DNA from 3 places in the Sessilibacter sp. MAH1 genome. Region 3 is predicted to be linked to each of the others. Evidence: predicted binding sites of a transcription regulator. Region 3 holds the regulator's gene; each other region holds the start of a gene.
The links. The regulator sigma-54, encoded in region 3, starts transcription at its own class of promoters, with help from an activator protein. The targets are predictions, from matches to a motif close to TGGCACANNNNTTGCNNT.
Positions count from the first base shown of each region.

Region 1 (7,632 bases), on a different contig from region 3:
TCCCACAAAACTACGCTAAATAAAGTTTAGGAAGCTCTGAGTTAATCAAGGTTCCTGTCGAAAGTTAGATAAAAAGCGAGTAAACGTAAGTTGCTCGCTTTTTTTATAAATGAATTTTATTTTCAATTTTCCTAGTAGACCATTCTGATTGATTCCTTTTTCTTCACAATTTCAATCACTTACCGTTCTTGAAATTGGCGACACATCCTTGTGTCGCTAGAAACTCTAAGTTAATCAGAGTTTCCTAGAATTAATTACGATACTTAGAGTTAATCAGAAGCTCCTTAATTCTGTTGTAATTAAAGTAAAGGTTATGAAAGTAAAACTTAAAAGGATAACGAAAGATAAAGAAGACATTATCATCTCTTTATTTAATTGTTATATCTACGAATTTTCGGCTATGTTAAACAGTAATCTACCCACAAACGGTCGTTACTTTAAACATAAACATTTAATCGAACCCTATTGGAGTGAATCTGATCATATCCCTTATTTTATTGAGGTGAATAATGAAATCGCAGGATTTGTGTTTATTCGAAAATTTCCCGAAGATAACGAAAGATACGATATCGATCAATTTTTTGTGTTAAAACGTTATTCTAGGCAAGGGATTGGTCGTAGTGCATTTAATTTGTGTGTTCAATTATATCCCGGGAAGTGGCTAATAAGAGTGCTTAAAGAAAATAAAAGGGCACTTGAATTTTGGCAAAATTCCATTAATGCAATAACTAATGGGCAGTTCAACCATTCTTATAAGCTTGACTTTGAAACAGAAATGCATTTTTTCCGATTTACGGTTAACACATAAGATTTGTTGCGGTTTATTGCAATAAACCGGAGTAACTATAGGATAAACTCTGATTAAATCATGGGTGAGTTATTCAGGGGTTTTTATATAGGCTAAGGTCAACCGAAAGACAGTTTATCAACTCATGATAACCATTATAAAATATTTTGACAGGTTACTTTTTGTGGTGTAACTTTTACAGCCATACAACGGTTTTTGCTCATAATTATGGCTTTTATTTTAAAAAGTCATGTTGGGTAAATATCAAACTAAATATGGTTATAAGAGCAGGTTTAATAAGAGAATTATGTCACATTTTCCGTTATTTGAAAAAGAAAACGCCCCCGAAGGCTCTGTAGCTTGGTTAGAAAAGGCTGAGCAAAATTTTGGTCTTATTCCTAATGTAGAAAAAGTTATGGCGCTTAGCCCGCAATTATTAGCGGGCTACACGTTTATGTGGGATGAGTTCGAAACCTCTTCGTTTGATGCGCAAGAAAAACAAGTCATTTATATGACGGCTAACTTTGAAAATGATTGCCATTACTGTATGCCATGGCACACAATTTTGGCCGATAGCAGTGGTCTTAGTAAAGACGATGTTAATGCCTTGCGCGGCGGTGGTAGACTGTCTAACCCTAAACACAACGCCTTGAGTGAATTTACCAGCCGTATGATTTTAACGCGCGGTAAGGTTTCTAAAATGCAGTTACAAGAATTTTTTGACGCGGGTTATTCTGATCAACAAGCATTAGAAGTGGTGCTAGCATTGGCGATTAAATTAATCAGTAATTACACCAACTCTATTGCTGGTACGCCGCTCGATAAAGAAGCTCAACACAATTTGTGGAAAAAGCCTTATGCTGATATTCGTATTGATGAGGGTGAAGATTGATCGCTAATTTAAATCGATAAATTAGCGAGTTAATACAGTGGAACCTCTGATTAACTTATCCATGTTTAATCAGAGGGCTGATTTTGAAAATGCGACTCCCAAATTCTTCACTATCTCAAACACTTGTTGTTCTTGAATTTGACAAGTTATCCTTGTGCAGTGAGAAACTCTAGGCTAATCAAAACATACCTTTCTTAAAGTAGGTTTATTTTAACTCAAAATTTACTATTCGCAGATAATTTTATATTTAGCGTTGGTTTGTTCGATTCTTAATGTTTTCGAATAGATTTTATTTTCTTTTAGTCTTTTGTTTGCGGTATCTATATTAGTTTTTAAGTGAGAACTGATATTGCTAGTAAAAAATTCTCCGCCATTACCTAAAAGCATCGGTAGAATAAGTTGATCAGAAAGATATTCGCCCACCGGGGTGTTGTTTTTGATGTATTCACGGGTTTTGCCAGCCACATCTCGTGCGACCTTTTCAGCGGCTAAGCCTTTTGCGCCCAGTGATTCTACATACTCAATAACATTGCCACTTTCAATGGTAACACCTACGGCATTGCCGGAGCTGATTGAGTTAAGGTGTTTTTCTGTAATTTGATTGTCGCGAAGGTCCAGCTGTTCTTTAAGCACATTTTTTTCGCGTTCAAAAATATTGTGCTTTAGGTTTGAAATGTTAACCGTTGCATGTATTTTTTTAATTTGTTCTCTCGTTATTAAGCTCAATACTTTTGCGGATTCTTTAGGGTAGATTCTACAGTGCCATAATCCACCTCCTGCAGGGTAATAACCAGCGTTTTCTAAGTGTGCGTCAAATTTATAACCCAGTTTTTCAACCATGGGTTTAAAACATTCAATTAAGTAATCGTAGCTTGGGGCAAATGGATTGTGTGTGCCACCTTCGAATGTTACGTCACTTATTTCGTTAGTTTGCGTTAATGCTAAAAATATTGTTTGAAAAATAAGTGTTGTACTGCCAGCACTACCAACCGAAAAGTGGAATTTACCGGCTGTTATATCACCTGGTATAAACGTAACTGATTGTGAGCCTAGTTCTGCGTTTACAACCTTTGCCGAACAGACTTCTTTTGCCGCATTTATACACGCGAGGTGCTGGCGCATTAAACCCGGTTTTGGTCTGCCAGCTCGAATATTATTGATGGTAATCGGAATTTTTAAACACATGGCAAGCGTTAATGAGGTTCGTAAAATTTGGCCGCCACCTTCACCGAGTGATCCATCAATTAATAGTATTTTGTCCATAGTTATATTCGAATTTTTTTGTTGCTTTAAATTTTTTAGCGTTAATTAGAAGAACACTTCCTTGTGTTAATAAAAAACCTGTTCAATTAAAATTACCTTAACCTTTTACGCAAACCACTTGCTTAAGGGTATAAACAATTTCTACCAAATCTTTTTGCGCTTCCATGACTTTTTCGATAGGTTTATAGGCAGAAGGTGTTTCATCAATTACGCTGGCATCTTTACGGCACTCTACATTTTCAGTGGCCTTTTTATGCTCTTCTAAACTGACGACTTTTTTCGCTTGCGTACGGGACATAACTCGACCGGCACCGTGGCTACAGCTGCAAAAGCTTTCTTCGTTACCTAGGCCGCGCACAATAAACGATTTTGCACCCATGCTGCCGGGAATAATTCCCATCTCACCTTTACGTGCACGTACCGCACCCTTACGAGTAACTAAAACGTTTTTGTCGTAGTGGTTTTCACGTGATACATAGTTGTGGTGACAATTTACGGCTTCTATATTGGCTTCAAAGTTAAAGTTTAATACCGATCTCGCAGCATTAATGACGCGCTGCATCATCACCTGGCGATTAATTTTTGCAAAATTTTGTGCCCATTCAACCGCTTCAATATAATGGTCAAAATGTTCAGAGCCCTCGGGTAAATACGCAAGATCACGATCGGGTAATTGAATCATCCAGCGTTCCATTTCTTTTTTCGCAACTTCAATAAAATGCGTACCAATTCGATTACCTACACCGCGCGAGCCGCTATGCAACATAAACCATACGCTTTGGTGTTCATCTAAACACATTTCAATAAAATGGTTTCCCGTACCCAGTGTTCCTAGATGGTTTACATTGTTGGTATTTTTTAAAATGCGGTGTTTTTCTTTTAAAACATCAAATTGTTGCGATATAGGCAGCCAAGCTTGAATTACATCTTCCGGTAAATTATGCCAGGCACCAACGTCGCGAGTGTTTCTGCCTCGGCCAGAACTTCTGCCATGGGGTACGGCTTTTTCAATGGCACAGCGCATTTCAAATAGGTTGTCGGGTAATTGTTTGGCGGTCATGTTGGTTTTAACGGCCATCATGCCACAACCGATATCAACACCTACCGCCGCTGGAATTACCGCGCCTACCGTTGGTACCACGCTACCAATGGTCGCGCCTTTACCAAGGTGTACATCGGGCATTGCGGCCACCCATTTATGTACAAACGGCATTCTAGAGATATTGGCCAACTGTTGTTTAGCTTCTTCTTCGAAAGCCACGCCGCGTGTCCAGGTTTTAATTGGTACTCCACCAGCTTCCATGATGTCGTAGTTTCTAGTGCTCATAATCATTCCATTTATATACAGGGAGTTTTTGTGCTTGGCACAATACTGTTGTTATACGACCCGATAATAAACGTTACTTTTTACCATCGATCTTATTTTTATTAGAGCGATAGCTGTGCCAGATAGTGAATTTGAGTGATATATATTTGGTTTTTTATTAGTAAGTTATTGAAATATATAGAGAATATATTGTTTGGAAGGATTCTGAAGATTTTCTCGCTACTAATCATCGCAGTGATAAACCTATCATATATATTATTCGTATATCTAAAAAGATATTATTATATATCCGTGGGTTTACCGGTTTTTCGTGTTGAGTTGTTAAAGAGTTGGTTATGAAAACGGTTGTTATTGGTATTTTAGGTACGGTTCTGGATAACCGAGGGCAGGGCAAAAAACGCTGGGAGCTTTGGCGACCAACGGTGTCTATTTGCCAGCAAGAAGATGTATTGATCGATCGTTTTGAGTTGTTGCTGGATAAAAATTCAACACGACTGGCCGAGCTTATTGCGAAAGACATTGCTGTGGTGTCACCTTCTACGAAGGTTAATTTTCATTTTATTGATTTTAGTAATCCGTGGGATTTTGAAAGCGTTTACGGCTCACTCTTAGATTTCGCACGTTCTTACACATTTAAACCGCAAAGAGAAAACTATTTTGTTCATATCACCACCGGCACTCACGTCGCGCAAATTTGCTTGTATCTGTTAAACGAGGCGCATTATTTACCCGGTAAACTGCTGCAAACATCGCCGCCTCCGCGTGATAGGTCAGCAGAAGGTAAATACCAAATTATCGATTTAGATCTTTCTAAATACGATCAAATTGCCTCACGATTTAAAAAAGAACACCAAGAAGGTACTGACTATTTAAAAGGTGGAATAGAAACACGCAACAAACAACTTAACGCCACCATTGCGCAATTAGAAAAGGTGTCTATCAAATCAAAAGAACCGATTTTAATTATGGGCCCCACCGGCGCGGGTAAATCTCAACTGGCAAAACGAGTTTACGAACTGCGTAAACAACGCGGCGGCCTTACCGGTGAATTAGTAGAAGTAAACTGCGCAACACTGCGTGGCGATAATGCTATGTCAACGTTGTTTGGTCATAAAAAGGGTTCTTATACCGGTGCAACAACCGACAGGCTTGGATTATTAAAACAAGCCGATGGAGGTTTACTGTTTTTGGACGAAATAGGCGAGTTAGGATTAGACGAGCAAGCGATGTTGTTACATGCCATTGAGACCAAATCCTACATGCCGTTAGGCTCCGATAAACCAATAACGAGTAATTTTCAAATTATTGCCGGCACCAATAAAGATTTAACGTTACATGTTGAAAGTGGCGAATTTAGAGAAGATTTACTCGCACGAATCGATTTATGGACCTATTACTTGCCGTCTTTAAAAGAGCGACTAGAAGACTTAGAACCTAATATTGATTACGAACTAGAGCGCTATTCGTCTAAAGAAAACAGTTTAGTATCTTTTAATACTAACGCTCGATCAAAATACCTGCAATTTGCACGATCACCACAAGCTAGCTGGCGAGGTAACTTTCGTGACCTTAACGCCAGTATTATTCGCATGGCTACCTTAAGCAGCGGCGGGCGTATTAACGAACAGGTCGTAACCGAAGAAATTGCTCGTCTACAGAAGAAATGGCAGCCTAACTCAAATACGGTTAATCACCAAAAAACACAACTAGAGGATCTTAAACAACTTATAGGTGATTCTGCCTTTGAAGAGCTGGATTATTTTGAACAAGCCAAATTGTGTATTGTTGTAGACGTCTGCCGAAGCAGCAGCAATATGGCCGAAGCAGGCAGGATACTGTTTAATAAAAGCAGAGAGACCAAGGCATCGAGTAACGATTCGCACCGCGTTAAGCAGTTGCTAGCAAAGTATGATTTAACGTTTGCACAAATAAAAAATAAGTGAAAAATTATAAAACCTTCAATTTAGTCATCCATAATGTAATCGAAGGTTTTATCTTAAATATTAACTTAAAAACTGGTTAGATTGTTTTTTTCGGCAGACTTTTTAATGGAATAAAAGTCTTCAAGGATGCCTAAATACTTTATAAATTTTTTGCAATTTGAAAAGTTAATTTATTTGAAATCTTAATCGATGTTCTCCGGTAAAAGGATTTTGTGTAATTACTAAAAGGCTGCAACTTGATGATGGTTCGGCTCCGCGTGAAAATGTATAAATACCACCCATTCTTATTGTTGACCAATTAAATCTGCAGGATTGAAATGTAATAATTCCTGAGTCTACTAAATCTCCTGGTGTTCTTGATTCATGTATTGACGGAGGATCATTAGATATGAGTACTGATGGAATGGCAGGATATATTGAACCAGAAACATTAGTTCCGTTTATCAATTGTTGGTCTCTATTTTTTATATTTTCGAACTCCACTATGGTTACCACATCTGCAAGGGATAAGTTCGAGAAACTTGTGATAAAAATAAGTCCTAAAATATATTTGGTGATCTTCATAATTTTTCCAGTTATTTAAAGGGTTTTTTCTTTCTGAATTTCTACAGGGGTTTTATAGCTTGCTAGAAGCCGAAAACACTTTAAACTAAATTTTCTAAGTCGATAATATAAATGGGCGCCACAATAGAAAGTCATGCGACTTTTTTAATATGTATTTAATTTTAGGATTATTAAATGATATTACAGTTTCTGCTGATATAATTTTTCTGCTATTAAATTGGTAATCTGTTATATGTCTGTCATTAGTGTGTAATTGAATGTAATAGATTGATATGAATATTTATGATTTTAAATATTTATTTTTTGATATTTAAATTTGCGATATCTCAATTGGGTATTGGTCGTTAATAATTTAATAAAGTCGTTGATTTTTGTTTGTGAAATGATTTTTAATGTTTGTTCATTGCTTATGTTTGAGATGTTAAGTTACGGATTGATAAGTTGGGACAGTTATTGTTTGGTTTGATTTAATCAATTTAAATGTTGCTTTTATTTTGTATGTTTTTCTGGGTGTTGCAGAAGCTGTTTTCACCTAAATTTATTGAGCATGAGTGATCGTGATGATTTCCGTAAAAGATTGTTTCAATGCTCAAAATAAAAAAACCTTGATTAACCTAAAACGTTTTATGGCAGATAGAAGCGTTACTAATTCTCATATCTATAAATAATTTAAATTGTATAAAAATAAAAATTGTATTTTTACCGATTTTCTTTAAAAAACGAACATGTGCTAATTGGCGTCTTCTACTTAATGAGGTCTTGTTTAGTAGTAGTTTCTTTAGTGCTTTAGTGAGAGTCTTTTTTAATGAGAGTCTGTTAAATAAGAGCTTCTTTGATAGAAATTTCTCGGTTAATC
Region 1 covers NZ_BAAGIC010000016.1:81,854-89,485, forward strand. The annotation lists gene ACYQ28_RS15280 (glutathione S-transferase family protein) at 1-23, shown strand, start outside; gene ACYQ28_RS15285 (GNAT family N-acetyltransferase) at 314-808, shown strand; gene ACYQ28_RS15290 (carboxymuconolactone decarboxylase family protein) at 1,095-1,679, shown strand; gene rtcA (RNA 3'-terminal phosphate cyclase) at 1,905-2,942, opposite strand; gene ACYQ28_RS15300 (RtcB family protein) at 3,040-4,269, opposite strand; gene rtcR (RNA repair transcriptional activator RtcR) at 4,605-6,212, shown strand; gene ACYQ28_RS15310 (hypothetical protein) at 6,378-6,776, opposite strand.
Region 1: ACYQ28_RS15300 (RtcB family protein) is a predicted target of sigma-54. The motif match lies at 4,373-4,390, and genes of this name have one in related genera.

Region 2 (7,632 bases), on a different contig from region 3:
CAGTTTTGAAGAGGCTGCACCATTATTGTGTGCCAATGTAACAACCCGTTCACCGCTTTTAAAACTTGACGCAAAACCCAGTGCGTAAGTCGGTGTGGCCGGAATAGGCGGCTTGGGTCATTTGGCGGTTACATTGGCAGTATCCAAAGGCATCGATGCTGTGGCGTTCTCCACAAGCCAAGATAAAGTTGAAGATATTTTGTCGTTTGGCGCCAAAGGTGTGGCTGTCGTTGAAGATGAAAAGTCTTTTGCAAAAATATCACGCACAGCTTGACTGCATGATTTGTACATTACCGGTTGGTTATTGACGCTTCGACTTTTTAACCTTTAGATATTTCGGATTAATGCTACTTCGGATTCATTGATTGTGCGCCTCCGAGCTGGTTGGTATTTCTTTAAAATTTAGTAAAAGCCTCACCTTATTAGGCAGGTTTTTACTGCTTAAGCAAGTTCTTTGATGTTTAACTAAAGATCAACGGTAACCCTTTTGCTTACGCCGTTATAAAGTGATTCGATGGTTAACGGACGTAAGTCTTTTTGAATATTTGTTCTTTTTTGTTGAGCTCTATGTGTTTGAGTTTAAATTGATGCGGTCTGCATAAAATACCCATTCGTTAATGGGTTTGATGGCGCCTCTGATTTTCTGCAAGCTCTTCGCCTATGCTCAAATTAGGCGATAATCAAATACCCGCTCTGGGTGATGAGTTCTTACCCAGACCGCATTGCTAATTTGTAAATTTTAGTAGTTTATATATGCGCTCTATAGCTTTATAACTTGCACTATGATAATAAGGCGCCCGCAACTTCTTGCGTCTGCTATACCTGTAAAACATCGATTTTTTTCTGTTCTTGAGATCGGTATGTACCTTTTTATAGCAGTTTTTTCCTTAGACTATTGCTGCTTCATTCTATGTGTTTACTGTTGGCTGTATCCAAAAACGGAATGTTATTTAATGGTAACGAGTTAACGCGGCTTCCGTTTGGCTGAACTTTTTATTAGTTGTCTGATTAATAAAAATTAACAGTATTCTTAAGGATTTTTTCTAGAATTGTTTTTCAAATCACACTATCACCCCGGGTTACTTCATTTTAGTTGGCAGATCTTTTGCTCTAGAATATACGAGTGTTCCACTGGTGGGCAAAATTGGTGACTAGATCACACTCATTCATAAAAATTCCTAACAAAAAATAGGTTTGGCAGAGTTTCAAGAGCTCACTTACAAAGTGATTTGTAATTTTAACAAGGCTCTTGTTATCGAAAATGTACTTAAAGAAGAAGCACCTTCGTTGTTGCAAAAAAACATTTCGATACGGCACTCCTAGCTATCAATTAATTAAGTGAACACAAGGTATGAACAAACAGTGTTTGTGTAACAAGCGCTCATGGTTGGCGCTTGCAGTTTCAACGGTTGGATTTACTTCGGTATATGCGCAAGACGCAGCGAACGAGCAAACTGTTAAAGTAGCCGAGCAGAAAGCTCGCATTGAAGTTAGTGTGTCGCCGCAAACCAATGAGCCAACGAGCAATGCGGAGGCTTCTACTAAGCCCATTAATGAAGCGAATGATATTCCGGCTGTGGAGTCTGGTTCCGCTCCTGTCAGTACTTCCGCTGAGTCTGCTGTGCTGCCGGGACCTGTGTCTGCACAAGATCAAAAAATTAAAGAACTAAAAAACGGCGATCGTCCAGACAGCCATCAAGTTTTATACGATCTCGTGGTGAATCGCGCACGTGATCTCGCCAGTAAGAGTTATGTGGCCGACGCCAATACCTTACCGGCGAGCTTAGATCAATTAAATTACCAGCAATATCGATCTATTCGCTATAACCCAGAAAAATCCATATGGAAAAATGAATCCGACTTTGAAATACAGTTATTTCATCCCGGCTTTTTATACAAACATCCTGTTGGCATCAATTTAGTTGATGAATATTCCGTTCATCAGCATTTAAATTTTGATCCACAATATTTTTTGTACGAGCGCGAAGCTGAAAATCTGACCTTAGATTCTAATAACGATGTAGGTTTTGCAGGTTTTAGAATTCATTACCCATTGAACTCTAAACAATACAAAGACGAAATTATTGTGTTTCAAGGCGCTTCTTATTTTCGTCCAGTAGGCCCCGGACAAAATTACGGCATTTCTGCTAGAGGTTTAGCTGTTGATACGGGCGAGTTGAGCGGTGAAGAATTTCCAACGTTTAAAGAATTTTGGCTGAAAAAACCAAAGACAGAAAATTCGGATAACTCAGGTACTCCGTCGAACCAACTGCAAGTAGTGGCTTTGCTAGATAGCCCATCGGTTACAGGCGCCTATAAATTCACGATCCATCCCGAAGTGAATACCATTATTGACGTGCGCTCGACTTTATTTTTTCGATCAGACATAAAAAAACTAGGTGTTGCGCCTTTAACCAGTATGTTTTTGTTTGGCGAGAATAAAACGCGTTTTTACGATGATTTTCGACCTGAAGTTCACGATTCTGACGGCTTACAAATTTTAACTCAAAACGGTGAATGGATTTGGCGTCCGCTCAGAAACCCTAAGCAATTAGGAATAACCTCTTCGGGTTTAAATAACGTTCGCGGATTTGGTTTGGCACAACGTGATCGCGACAGTGAAAATTATTTAGACACAGAAGCTCATTACGAATACAGACCGAGTTTATGGATTGAGCCCAAAGGCGATTGGGGCGAAGGCCGTGTGGAGTTGGTGGAAATTCCCACCAACAGCGAAACCAACGATAATATTGTTGCTTATTGGGTGCCTAAGCAACCGGTTAAAGCGGGCGAATCGATGGAATTTTCTTATCGGTTATCAACCTTTAATGAATTTCCCAAAAACTTTCAAAGTGCTTACGTCGAAAAAACGCGTATCGGTTGGGCGGCAATTCCAGGACAAGATAATCCACCGCCTAAGGCACATCGTCAATTTTTGGTGGACTTTGTTTTCCCAGAAACCAACCACCTCAATGCCGATTGGCCGGTTAATGTTAATCTGGAATTAAATGGCGGAAGTGCGAAAGATGTTAGCGTTAAAAAACTCCCTAACGAAAATCGCTGGCGGGTAATGTTTAAAGTCAGTCCTCAAAATCAAGACGCTATTGATATGCGATTAAATTTAACACTTCATGGTAAGCGCGTCAGTGAAGTTTGGAACTATGTCTGGAGTCCAAATGCAATACAGTAAAAATACCATCGAATATGCACTTAAAAATTCCTCGGTAGCCGATCAAGACGCTCCTACGCGAACAACCTACAGTTTGCCTTTTAAGCGCACGCGCATGTTGGGGTTTTTTATTGCCGTGATCTTAACTTCAATTGCAGGTGTTGGCATGATGTTCGACATCTTGCGGGCAAACGGCACAACAGCACTCGAATTATGTTTGCTGGTTTTATTCAGTTTTTCTTTTATTTGGATTACAACAGCATTTTGGAGTGGTTTTGCGGGTTTTCTTGTAAAACTCTTTAAAATTGATCCGCTTACTCTTAAAAAGCAGGCCATTTTTAGTGATAGCAGTTCTGCAACAAGCTTAGAGTCGAATTTTTACGACGACAATCGTGCAAAGCTATTGCCTTCTGAGAACTTCAGAACCGCAGTTGTGATGCCGGTTTATAATGAAGATACCGTACGAGTTCTTGCCGGATTTGAGACAACCCTGCGTTCGCTCGAAACAACGGGGCAACTCGGTAAGTTTGATTTCTTTTTATTAAGTGACACCCAAGACCCGAAAATTCGAGTTGCCGAGCTGCAAGCTTGGAAAATTTTAACCAAACGTTTAGGTGCGCTTTCAAAACATATTTTTTATCGTAATCGCGTTAAAAATACCGAAAAGAAAGTAGGTAATTTAAAGGACTTTTGCGAGCGTTGGGGCACCCAATACGAGGCTATGATTGTACTGGACGCCGACAGCATTATGACCGGTGACTGTATGGTTCGCATGGCCGCAGAATTAGAGAAAAATACCGGCGTTGGCTTAATTCAAACCGTTCCTATGCCTGTGCGCCAAACCACTTTTTTTGGTCGTTTTTTGCAGTTCGCCGCAGAGCTTTGCAGCCCTATGTTGGCCAGCGGCTTGGCTTTTTGGCAGACCGATAACGCCAACTATTGGGGACACAACGCAATCATTCGTGTCAATGCATTCATCGATTGTTGCGGATTACCGAGATTGCCAGGAAAAGCTCCCTTTGGTGGCGACATTTTAAGTCACGACTTTGTTGAAGCGGCGTTATTGCGCCGCGCTGGTTGGGACGTAATTTTATTGCCAGATCTAAAAGGCAGCTTCGAAGAAGTTCCTAGCAATATTTTAGATTACGCCACCCGCGACAGACGTTGGATTCAAGGTAATTTACAGCATCTTGCTTTATTAGGAATGCATCGCTCAACTTTGATGAGCAAGTGTCATTTTCTGTTTGGCGCGCTTGCCTATATCAGTTCATTAATATGGTTGGTAATGCTTGCCCTAAGTAGTGTTGATGCCATTGTTCGATCGGTTACCGAAACTCAATTTTTTACCGCCAGTTATCAATTATTTCCCAACTGGCCAGTCGCAAAAACCGAGTTGATTTTCTCATTGTTGTTTTTAACCACGTGCATGTTGCTGTTGCCTAAATTTATGGCCCTAATTATTACCAGCATGGATAATCACAAAAGCTTTGGCGGTCACCTTAAATTATTTTTAAGTGCAGGTTTAGAAATTGTTTTTGCTATTCTAATCGCGCCAATAATGATGGTCTTTCATGCAAGCTTTGTGGTTGCAACCTTTTGTGGATTTAAAATCAGCTGGGATGCGCAATCACGCGAAGGTCGAGTTGTGGCTTGGCGAGAAGCATTTCGCAGAACAGGTTTGGGTTTAACCGTTGCGCTTATTTGGGGTAGCGTTACTGCCTACTACACACCGGTATTTTTCTGGTGGTTATTACCTGTATTACTCGGCTTAGTTTTAGCACCCGCCATTATTCGTTATTCCAGCAGTAATGAACTAGGCTTGTTTTTACAAAAACATCGAATTTTTGCAGTGCCTTCGGAAGTGGTAAATCCACAAGCGCTGGTAGAAATGCGTAAAAACCTAGCAGAACTCCACGAAAAAATGGAACTAAACCAAAATGCCAATCAAGTGTACTTAATTCCACGTCTACCACCAGAAACACCGGTAGAAATGAAATCCCAAAATTTTGGGAAAGAACCCACACTCGTACCGGCAATTAATATTACCTAATAAAACTCCGTACCACCCGAGTGACAAACAACACAAGGATGTGTTGCTACTGGATAATATTAGGTGTTATTGATAGGTATTTTTACTTGGTATTGTTACTAGTTATTGTTGCTGGGTATTGCAACTATCAAACCGAATCAGCAGTTAGCCTTATAAAAGATTGCGCAACGTGTTTTAATTATTACCATCAAATTCTATTCACAAAAATAACCAAAACTCCCTAATAATTTCTCCATTAAAAAAATTACCTAGTGTGCCTATTAAAAATTCATCACACTTAAGGTCTTTTAAATTTCTTTTTAGCTTGGTCGATTTTTTTGCGAGTTATGCATTCTTCGCTGTGGTCGTTGATTAAGCCCATGGCTTGAAAAAACGAGTATACGGTTGTTGGGCCTACAAATTTCCAGCCGCGTTTTTTTAATATTTTTGACAATTCTTTTGAGCCATCCGATACCGATTGAGTTTGTGGGTCGGGTAAGGTGTTTGGATCGGGTTCAAACTGCCAGAAGAATTTTGCCAGTGAGCCTTCGGTTTTTACCATTTCTTGTGCGCATTTGGCGTTGTTAATTACCGCTTCTATTTTGCCTTTGTGGCGAACTATACCTTCGTTTTGCAGTAATTTTTCGATGTCTTTTTCAGTAAATTTAGCGACTTTATTAAAGTCGAATTGTTTAAAAGCTTCGCGAAAGTTTTCGCGCTTTACCAAAATGGTTCGCCAGCTTAAGCCCGATTGAAATCCTTCAAGGCAGATTTTCTCGAATAACCGTTGATCATCGTCAACGGGAAAGCCCCATTCGTTATCGTGATAATCAATAAAAATGTCTGGTGCAGAGCCACACCATGCGCAACGTGGTTTTTTATCAGGGCCAATGAATGCTTCAGACATTTTTCACCTTTTTTAGAGTTGTTGTGAATGTATTTGCTCAGGTTTTTAGGGTAACTCATGGATGATTTTACGAAAGATCGAAAAGGTAAAATATGTTTTAGACCTTTTTCGAACTTTGGGCGGTATCGCCGGATTACCCGTAAAAGGTTTTTGTATTTAAGAATGTTTTTTGTACTAAGTTTGGCGGTTAAAATCCATAATTATTAAAAATCAGTTTATATTTAACTCACTTAGGGCGCAATTTGAGCATATTAAGTGTGTTTAGTATCGTTTTACATTAAAACTGTATATATGTACAGTATATGGGTTTTTCGATACTTGAACTGTGTCTTACTGCGCAAAACGCTGTTTTTGTTGCTGATATTGGCTATTTATTCTGCTTTTTGCCGGGTCATATGCTTGGTCTGGCGGGTGAATTTAGAGCAGCGTATGGTTAGGTTACTGATGCTAATAAGTTTTAAAGCTAATGATGAATATCACCATAAACTCTGGGTGAAACCAGGCTTCAGCATAGGTTTTACGCGCTCATCCCGACATGCTAGGCCAAAAAAACCGAAGTGAGGTATAATCGGGAGTCATGTTCATTTCGTCACACTGGATGACGCTCGGAGGTAACAATCTTGAACTCTAAGCCTGAGAACAATGCTGCGAACCAAGAATCGCGCGCCTTTGTGCAGGATTTTTTGGCTCAATCTAAGCCAGAGTCTCTCGATCAAGCGCAAATTGATCAATACACTGCAAAGATCAAGCAACTTTTGGCCGATAAAAACGCGGTTTTGGTGGCACACTACTACACCGATCCTCTCATTCAGGCGCTGGCTGAGCAAACCGGTGGTTGTGTATCTGATTCGTTAGAAATGGCGCGTTTTGGTAAAGAACATCCCGCAGAAACTTTGATTGTTGCCGGTGTTAAATTTATGGGTGAAACCGCTAAGATTTTAACGCCGCACAAAAAAGTTCTTATGCCAACGCTTGAGGCGACCTGTTCTTTGGACATTGGTTGCCCGGTGGATGAGTTCTCGGCGTTTTGTGATCAGCACCCAGATCGTACCGTTGTGGTTTACGCAAACACATCGGCGGCGGTTAAAGCCCGTGCCGATTGGGTTGTGACTTCAAGCATTGCCGTAGATGTTATCGATTATCTAGACTCTTGCGGTGAGAAAATCATTTGGGCACCCGATAAGCACCTTGGTGATTACGTGACACGTAAAACCGGTGCAGATGTATTGCTGTGGGACGGTGCTTGTATTGTTCACGAAGAGTTTAAAGCAAAGGGTGTTGAAGACCTTAAAAAGCTTTACCCAGATGCTGCTGTGCTTGTGCATCCTGAATCGCCAGCGGCGGTGATTGATTTGGCCGATGTTGCCGGTTCTACCTCGCAGCTTATTAAGGCCGCGCAAACCATGGACAAGCAGCAGTTTATTGTGGCCACCGATCAAGGCATTTTCTATAAAATGCAGCAGTTGTGCCCAGATAAGGAGTTTATCATTGCGCCTACCGCTGGTAGCGGTGCGACCTGCCGTAGCT
Region 2 covers NZ_BAAGIC010000013.1:19,867-27,498, forward strand. The annotation lists gene ACYQ28_RS13275 (hypothetical protein) at 1-88, shown strand, start outside; gene ACYQ28_RS13280 (hypothetical protein) at 95-274, shown strand; gene ACYQ28_RS13285 (OpgD/OpgG family glucan biosynthesis protein) at 1,352-3,190, shown strand; gene mdoH (glucans biosynthesis glucosyltransferase MdoH) at 3,177-5,219, shown strand; gene ACYQ28_RS13295 (DNA-3-methyladenine glycosylase I) at 5,497-6,105, opposite strand; gene nadA (quinolinate synthase NadA) at 6,726-7,632, shown strand, end outside.
Region 2: ACYQ28_RS13285 (OpgD/OpgG family glucan biosynthesis protein) is a predicted target of sigma-54. The motif match lies at 1,095-1,112, and genes of this name have one in related genera.

Region 3 (7,632 bases):
TCCCATGCGAACCTTGATACGCCGAGCAAGTCATTTGCTATGAGCCCAAGTTCAATACGCCGCGATGATAACGACTTAGCACCGTGCGAACAATCGTATAAATCGGTGCTCAAAGTGACAAAGACTGAATGAGACTATACCATTGCCGACCATTTCGCCTAATCTGACCACGAACTCTACGAAAAGGTTGCGCTAAATTGCGTTTTCATGAACAAGGATTAAAAAATGCCTGATATTTGGATTGCCTGGGGAGCCATTTTACTCGGCTTTGTGGGGCTTGTATGGAGCGCGGATCGATTTGTAGAAGGAAGCGCGGCTTTCGCCGAAAATCTAGGTTTATCCAAATTAGTCATTGGTTTAACTATTGTCTCCTTGGGTACATCAGCACCAGAAATTGTTGTTTCTGTTAGCGCGTCGTTAAAAGATGAAGGGCAACTTGCCATTGGCAACGCGCTGGGTTCTAACCTAGCCAACATCGGAATGGTACTCGCGGCAACCGCTTTGATTTCACCCATACCTATTTTCAGACATATTTTAACGCAAGAACTGCCCATTCTTCTGGTGGTGACTGCGCTTGCGGGTCTGTTCCTGTTCGACGCAAAACTCGAAGTCTATGAAGGCATCATATTGGCCGCAACGGTCGTGCCTCTGATCAGCTGGATGATCATTAGCAAAAAAAATCATCATTCTCCCGAGGAAGAAGAAACTGAAATTGAATCTATGCCGAACAGCAAAGCAATTATGTGGTTTGTCATTGGCCTAGCATTATTGATTGGCAGTTCAGAGGTTTTAGTTTGGGGAGCCACCACCGCAGCCACACATTTTGGTGTTAGCCCGCTAATTATTGGTTTAACCATCGTCGCTATCGGCACCAGCTTGCCAGAATTGGCTGCATCGGTAATGAGCGCCATCAGAGGTCACCACGACATTGCGCTTGGCAACGTGGTTGGCTCAAATATATTTAACATTCTCGCGGTTATGTCTGTACCCGGAATTTTGGGTCCGTTAAGTATGGATGCCGAGGTATTCAATCGCGATTATTTAGCCATGGCAGCCATCACGGTATTTTTAGCGGTAGTGCTGATCATTGACTATGCCATTGCGTCCAAAAAACACGGCTCTGGAAAACTCGGTCGAATCATTGGCGCATTGCTATTAGCCGCTTATGTCACCTACTGCGTTTCCTTATTTACCGTATAACATTACAGAGACTCTCGGTTAAACCATCCTGGTTTAATTAAAGAGTTCTAGATCACAACGCAGTGAAATCCATTTTTCGTTGTTAGTGATTGTTGAGTTTTTAAGTTTTAAAAAAGAGAGAATTATTTTCCATGTCACCCACTTCACTTGTTGATGCCGGAAAAAGAACCGTCAGAATGGAATGCGAAGCTGTCGCAAAACTCGAAGCCCGCATTGATGATAGCTTCGAAAAAGCGTGTGAATTAATCCTATCTGTACAAGGTCGAGTTATTGTGACAGGCATGGGAAAATCAGGCCACATAGGTCGCAAAATTGCAGCAACTCTCGCCAGCACAGGCACACCAGCATTCTTTGTTCACCCTGGCGAAGCAAGCCACGGTGATTTGGGAATGATCACACCAACAGACGTTGTCATTGCTATATCCAACTCCGGCAAATCCGCTGAGGTATTAACACTCCTGCCGTTATTTAAACGCATGGATATACCCCTAATCAGCATGACGGGAAATCCAGAGTCGCCTCTGGCAACCGCCGCTGATGCTCATTTAGATATTTCTGTCGAGACAGAAGCCTGTCCTCTAGATTTAGCGCCAACCTCCAGCACCACGGTAACCCTAGTGATGGGCGATGCACTGGCGGTTGCGTTACTAGAGGCGAGAGGATTCAGCGCCGAAGACTTTGCCTTTTCTCATCCCGGTGGCGCACTCGGTCGCAAGCTTTTGCTCAAGGTTGAAAACATCATGCACAAAGGCGACGAAATTCCCGTGGTATTAACAACCACACCAGTAACACAAGCCCTTGTTGTTATGACTGAAAAAGGTCTCGGCATTACCACAGTTGCCGATACCGAAGGTGCTCTTTGCGGAGTATTTACCGACGGCGATTTACGCAGACATGTTGATCTCGGCACCAACTTGTCAACGGCAGTGATGAGCCAAGTCATGACGCCTAAACCGCAAACCGTTTCGCCAAATATGTTGGCTGCCGAAGCGTTACACCTTATGGAAACCCGAAAAATTACCGCGGTAATTGTCTCTGACGAACATCAAAAACTGGTTGGAATTCTGCACTTGCACGACATACTACGCGCGGGCGTGATTTGAATAACCAAAGTTGAACCGCCTAATCGCGCCACCGTTAACTCAATAGCTAAAGTAATTATGACCTCTACCTGCCTGAAAGAATTGTCGACAAAATTAAAAGAAAATATCCAACAAATAAAACTATTGCTTCTAGACGTAGACGGCGTTTTAACCGATGGCAAACTGTATTTCGGTAACGATGGTAACGAATACAAAGCATTTAACACGCTAGATGGTCACGGTATAAAAATCTTGCAAAAATCGGGTGTTAAGGTTGGCATTATAACGGGACGTAAAAGTGCTTTGGTTGAAAAACGAGCCAGAGATCTCGGCATCGAAATTTTAGTTCAAGGCAGAGAAGACAAGTACACCGCACTAAAAGAAATACTGGCTGAACATAATTTTGCACTCAACCAAGTTGCATTTATTGGCGATGATTACCCGGACTTAACCGTTATGACTAAGGTAGGTTTTGCGGTAACCGTGGCAAATGCTTTACCCGCCATGGTTGAACATGCGCACTGGCAAACAACTCGTAATGGTGGCGAAGGCGCGGTTAGAGAAACTTGCGATCTTATTATGCAGGTGCAAGGCACTTTTGATGCTGCATTAAGTCCTTATCTCCAGTAAGGTAGAGTTTGTAAACCAACAGTTTCCAGTCATTAGCAACATGCAATAACGCCCACTCGCTTAAAGTTATCCACAGTAGCCGTGTTAAAAAAAATCTTAACAACTTCCATCATTGCAGGCCTGTTTGTGCTTGTCATACTACTGTGGGAAAACCCTGAAATTACTCAGACTAAACCCGCCACTGAAACACAATCGCAGGCGCCAGTGGCAATTATACAAAATTCCAAAACTCGCCAATTCGACGCAACAGGTCGGCTACAGTATCTATTAGTTGTCGATAAGGCCGAGCAATACCTAAGATATAACGCACAAAACCGCCCGCTCGAAGCCAAACGAGGCTACACCGACTTAAGCAATCCTTTCCTGACGCTGTTTTCCGAACAACCCAATCAAACTCCCTGGAAAATCACCGCCGATCATGGGCGAGCAGAAAATAATGGCTCATTGATTACACTTTGGGGAAATGTGGTGGTCAGAAAAGACTTAGAGACCGGTGGAGAATATCGACTCACAACCGATAAATTGGACGTAAAACCTGTCGAACAAATCGCTGAATCAGAAAGTCCTGTGTCCATTACCAGCCCTGAAGGCATTGCCGACTCTGTTGGTATGCGTCTGAACATGATTACCAACATAACCGAACTACTTTCTCAAGTTACAGGCATTTATGAAACTCAACCTGCACCGTAAAAACGAAAGCGCCCAGCCACAACCATTCGCCTCGGCAGTAAAAATGGTCGTGGTTGTTATTGGATTATTGTTATCAATCAATACCGCCGTGGCATTGCCAAGCGACAGCGATCAACCCATCAATATTGACGCCGACAGAGCTGAGCGAAATGACAAAACCGGAGTAACCATTTTCTCTGGCAACGCCAAACTCAAACAAGGCACCTTGGTAATCGTCGCAGATACAATCACCATTCATCATAAACCCGAAGGCGTAGAAAGTATTACAGCGACAGGAAATCCAGCAACGCTTGAACAAAAACCCAAAATCGACAAACCCACGGTTAAAGCCGAAGCTAAACGCATTCACTACTCTGTCATCAATGAGAAAATCAAACTGTCCGTAAATGCGCAAATTGATCAGGGCGACGGCTCGAAAATCAACAGCGATACCATCGATTACGACCTTAAAGACTCCTATGCCGTAGCGTCGGGTGAGAATCGAGTGAAGTTGATTATTCAACCTCAAAATAAAGACACCACAAACACCAACCAATAAACCTTGTTGAATCTTTCAATTAATCACTACCAGCACTAAGAGTTATGAGTCGACTGAGCGCTAAAAATTTGGCCAAAAGCTACGGATCGAGACAAATCGTATCCGACGTTTCATTTTCTGTGTCAACGGGAGAAGTTGTTGGCTTACTCGGCCCAAATGGTGCGGGAAAGACCACGTGTTTTTACATGATTGCAGGAATTGTTAAAGCCGATCACGGCAGCGTTTGGATCGACAACGAAGACATTACCAATCTTCCCATGCATGGCCGCGCCAGACGCGGACTTGGCTATCTCCCACAAGAAGCATCGGTATTTAGAAAGCTATCGGTCAAAGACAATATTTTAGCAATCTTAGAGACTCGATCCGATTTATCTGCAACAGATCGCAAAGACCGAGCGCAACAACTTTTAGAAGAATTTCACATCACCCACGTACAAGACAGCCAAGGCATCGCCCTATCCGGTGGTGAGCGTCGTCGCGTCGAAATTGCTCGCGCGCTAGCGACAGAACCACGCTTTATCCTCCTTGACGAACCCTTTGCCGGCGTGGACCCAAAATCCGTCGGTGATATCAAGCAAATTATTGAACACCTTCAATCACGAGGAATTGGCGTACTCATTACCGACCACAACGTTCGCGAGACCTTAGATATCTGCGAGAAAGCCTATATTGTGGGCGGCGGGTTTATCATTGCCGAAGGCGACGCTGAGACGGTTTTATCCAACCAAAAAGTAAGAGACACTTATTTGGGTGAAGGCTTTAAGCTCTAAATTGAGCCGCCACCTCAACCGACCCTCAATAAAACAACAAAAGCCTCGACACCTATCAAAGAACCCACAGAAAGACTCTTTTTTAGCCTACAAGACCACCCAAAAGACATTTTAGGCGACATTAAAAAACCGCTTTACCTTGCTGTTGAAATAGGCGAACATTGGTCTTACTGTTAAGTGATCAACAAGTAATCCCCTCCGCTAAAGCACTCGCTGTTCTTTTATTTTTCCCCTCAAAACATTTATTTAAAGAAAATTCAAGGTTGGGCATATTTTTTGCTTAATAGATGTTGCAAAAACGCCCCTTTCAAGTCTACACTGACACTAAGCTTGATCAGAATCAGCTCCGATTCTGACACCGTTTTTGGAAGTAGTGTCAAGTTATGAAACAATCATTACAGCTAAAAATGGGTCAACAATTAACGATGACCCCTCAGTTGCAGCAAGCCATTCGCCTGCTACAACTCTCAACGCTCGATCTTCAACAAGAGATTCAAGAAGCTCTTGAGTCTAATCCCATGCTCGAAGTTAGCGAATCCGATGACTCTCACCTTGATAGCGGTGAGTCCGGCGACAACAGCGAACAACCCAACGAAATTTCCGACAACTTCAGCGAAGAAAAAGTTACCGCAACCGCATCCGAATCCGAATCCGATTCTGGCGACGCCCAAGAAGGCGAATGGCAGGAAAACATTCCCGAGGATTTACCCGTTGATACCCAGTGGGACGACATTTACCAAGGCAGTAGCAACTCTTCCTCGTCATCAGCCGTAGAACGAGACGACAGCTTTTTCGACAGCCAAATCGACAACACCGAGACCCTTCAAGAATACTTACTGTGGCAATTGAATCTGACTCCGATGTCAGAAACCGATCGAACCATTGCTTTAGCAATCATAGACTCGGTAGAGCCCAGCGGTTTGCTCTCAAGCAGTATCGAGGAGATTTTTCACGGCCTACGCGGTGACTGGCGTGAGAATGACGAAGATGCCGAACAAGAAAGCGGTGAGCTTGAAGCTTCTGAACCTCTAAACGAAGACGCAGATACAGACGAAGACCTAAGCCTCGACGAAGTGATTGCGGTTCAACACCGACTTCAACTGTTTGATCCTATCGGCTCTTGCAGCGTCGATTTGTCTGAATGTTTGATGGTACAACTCAATCAATACGCCAAAGAAACACCCGGACTGGAAACCGCCAAGGCGGTAGTTGCAGAGCATCTAGCGTTACTTGGCAGTCGTGACTACAAACAGTTAATGCGTAAATGTCGCGTTAAAGAGCCCGAACTCAAAGTTGCGATCGATTTAATTCAGGAATTAACACCTCATCCCGGCGCTACTATCGGCAGCAGCGATACCAGTTATATCGTTCCCGATGTTTTTGTGAGCAAGCAAGAAGGTCGCTGGATCGTAGAGCTGAACCCAGAAATAGCCCCTAAAATTCGCATCAACAACAATTACGCCAGTCTTGTAAAGCGTGCCGATAGCAGTGAAGACAACACCTTCTTGCGAGATAATTTACAAGAAGCACGCTGGTTCTTGAAAAGTTTACAAAGCCGCAACGAGACTCTACTGAAGGTTGCAAGCTGCATTGTTGAAAAACAACAGGGCTTTTTGGATTTCGGCCCAGAATCCATGAAACCTCTAGTACTTCACGACATTGCCGAAGACGTAGGCATGCATGAGTCGACAATTTCACGGGTAACAACGCAAAAATACATGCACACGCCTCAAGGCATCTTTGAGTTAAAATACTTTTTCTCAAGCCACGTCAGCACAGACAATGGCGGCGAATGCTCTTCAACCGCAATACGTGCCATTATCAAAAAGCTGGTTGCCGCAGAAGACGCTCGCAAACCCTTAAGCGACAGCAAAATTACCGCGTTACTGGCAGACCAAGGCATTCAAGTCGCCCGAAGAACCATTGCGAAATATCGCGAATCCTTGGGTATTCCAGCCTCGAACGAACGTAAAAGACTGGTCTGACCAACCATGACTCGGTGATCTCGACCCTAATTCATACCCGATTACACGGGTTTAAAACCTGTGTAATCAATGACTTAACTCTGACATGAGGAATAACAATGACTCTTAGCATCAGTGGGCACCACGTCGAAGTCACCGACTCTATTCGAAATTATGTTGAAACTAAATTTGAAAAACTCGGCAAACACAACCCGCAAATCACTACAATCAATGTTGTATTAAGGGTTGAAAAACAAAGACAAAAAGCAGAAGCTTCCGTACACATAAGTGGCAAAGATATATTTGCCGAGAGTGAATCTGACGATCTGTATATTGCCATCGATGAAATGGCCGTAAAATTAGATCGGCAATTGCTCAAACATAAAGAGAAAGCAACCAGCCACCGTTGATTATGGACCTCTCCAGCATTCTTACTCCCAGCCGCGTTAAATGTGGCTTGGAGGGATCAAGTAAAAAGCGAACATTAGAAAATGTCGCGCAATTCATTACTAAAGGATTCCCAGTTCTTGACGCTGATGAGCTCTTTCGCCGCCTGATGGCCCGCGAAAGACTCGGCTCGACCGGAATCGGGCAAGGAATTGCGATTCCGCATTGCCGACTGGAAAACTGTACCGGCGTCATGGGAGCGTTATTTAAACTTAATACGCCATTGGACTTTGACGCCATCGATGACGCGCCCGTAGATCTGATCTTTACGCTGCTAGTCCCCGAGGAAGCGGATGACTCCCACCTTAAAA
Region 3 covers NZ_BAAGIC010000015.1:75,992-83,623, reverse strand. The annotation lists gene ACYQ28_RS14705 (calcium/sodium antiporter) at 226-1,200, shown strand; gene ACYQ28_RS14700 (KpsF/GutQ family sugar-phosphate isomerase) at 1,332-2,303, shown strand; gene kdsC (3-deoxy-manno-octulosonate-8-phosphatase KdsC) at 2,361-2,912, shown strand; gene lptC (LPS export ABC transporter periplasmic protein LptC) at 2,994-3,602, shown strand; gene lptA (lipopolysaccharide transport periplasmic protein LptA) at 3,580-4,140, shown strand; gene lptB (LPS export ABC transporter ATP-binding protein) at 4,185-4,910, shown strand; gene ACYQ28_RS14675 (RNA polymerase factor sigma-54) at 5,294-6,895, shown strand; gene hpf (ribosome hibernation-promoting factor, HPF/YfiA family) at 6,994-7,284, shown strand; gene ptsN (PTS IIA-like nitrogen regulatory protein PtsN) at 7,287-7,632, shown strand, end outside.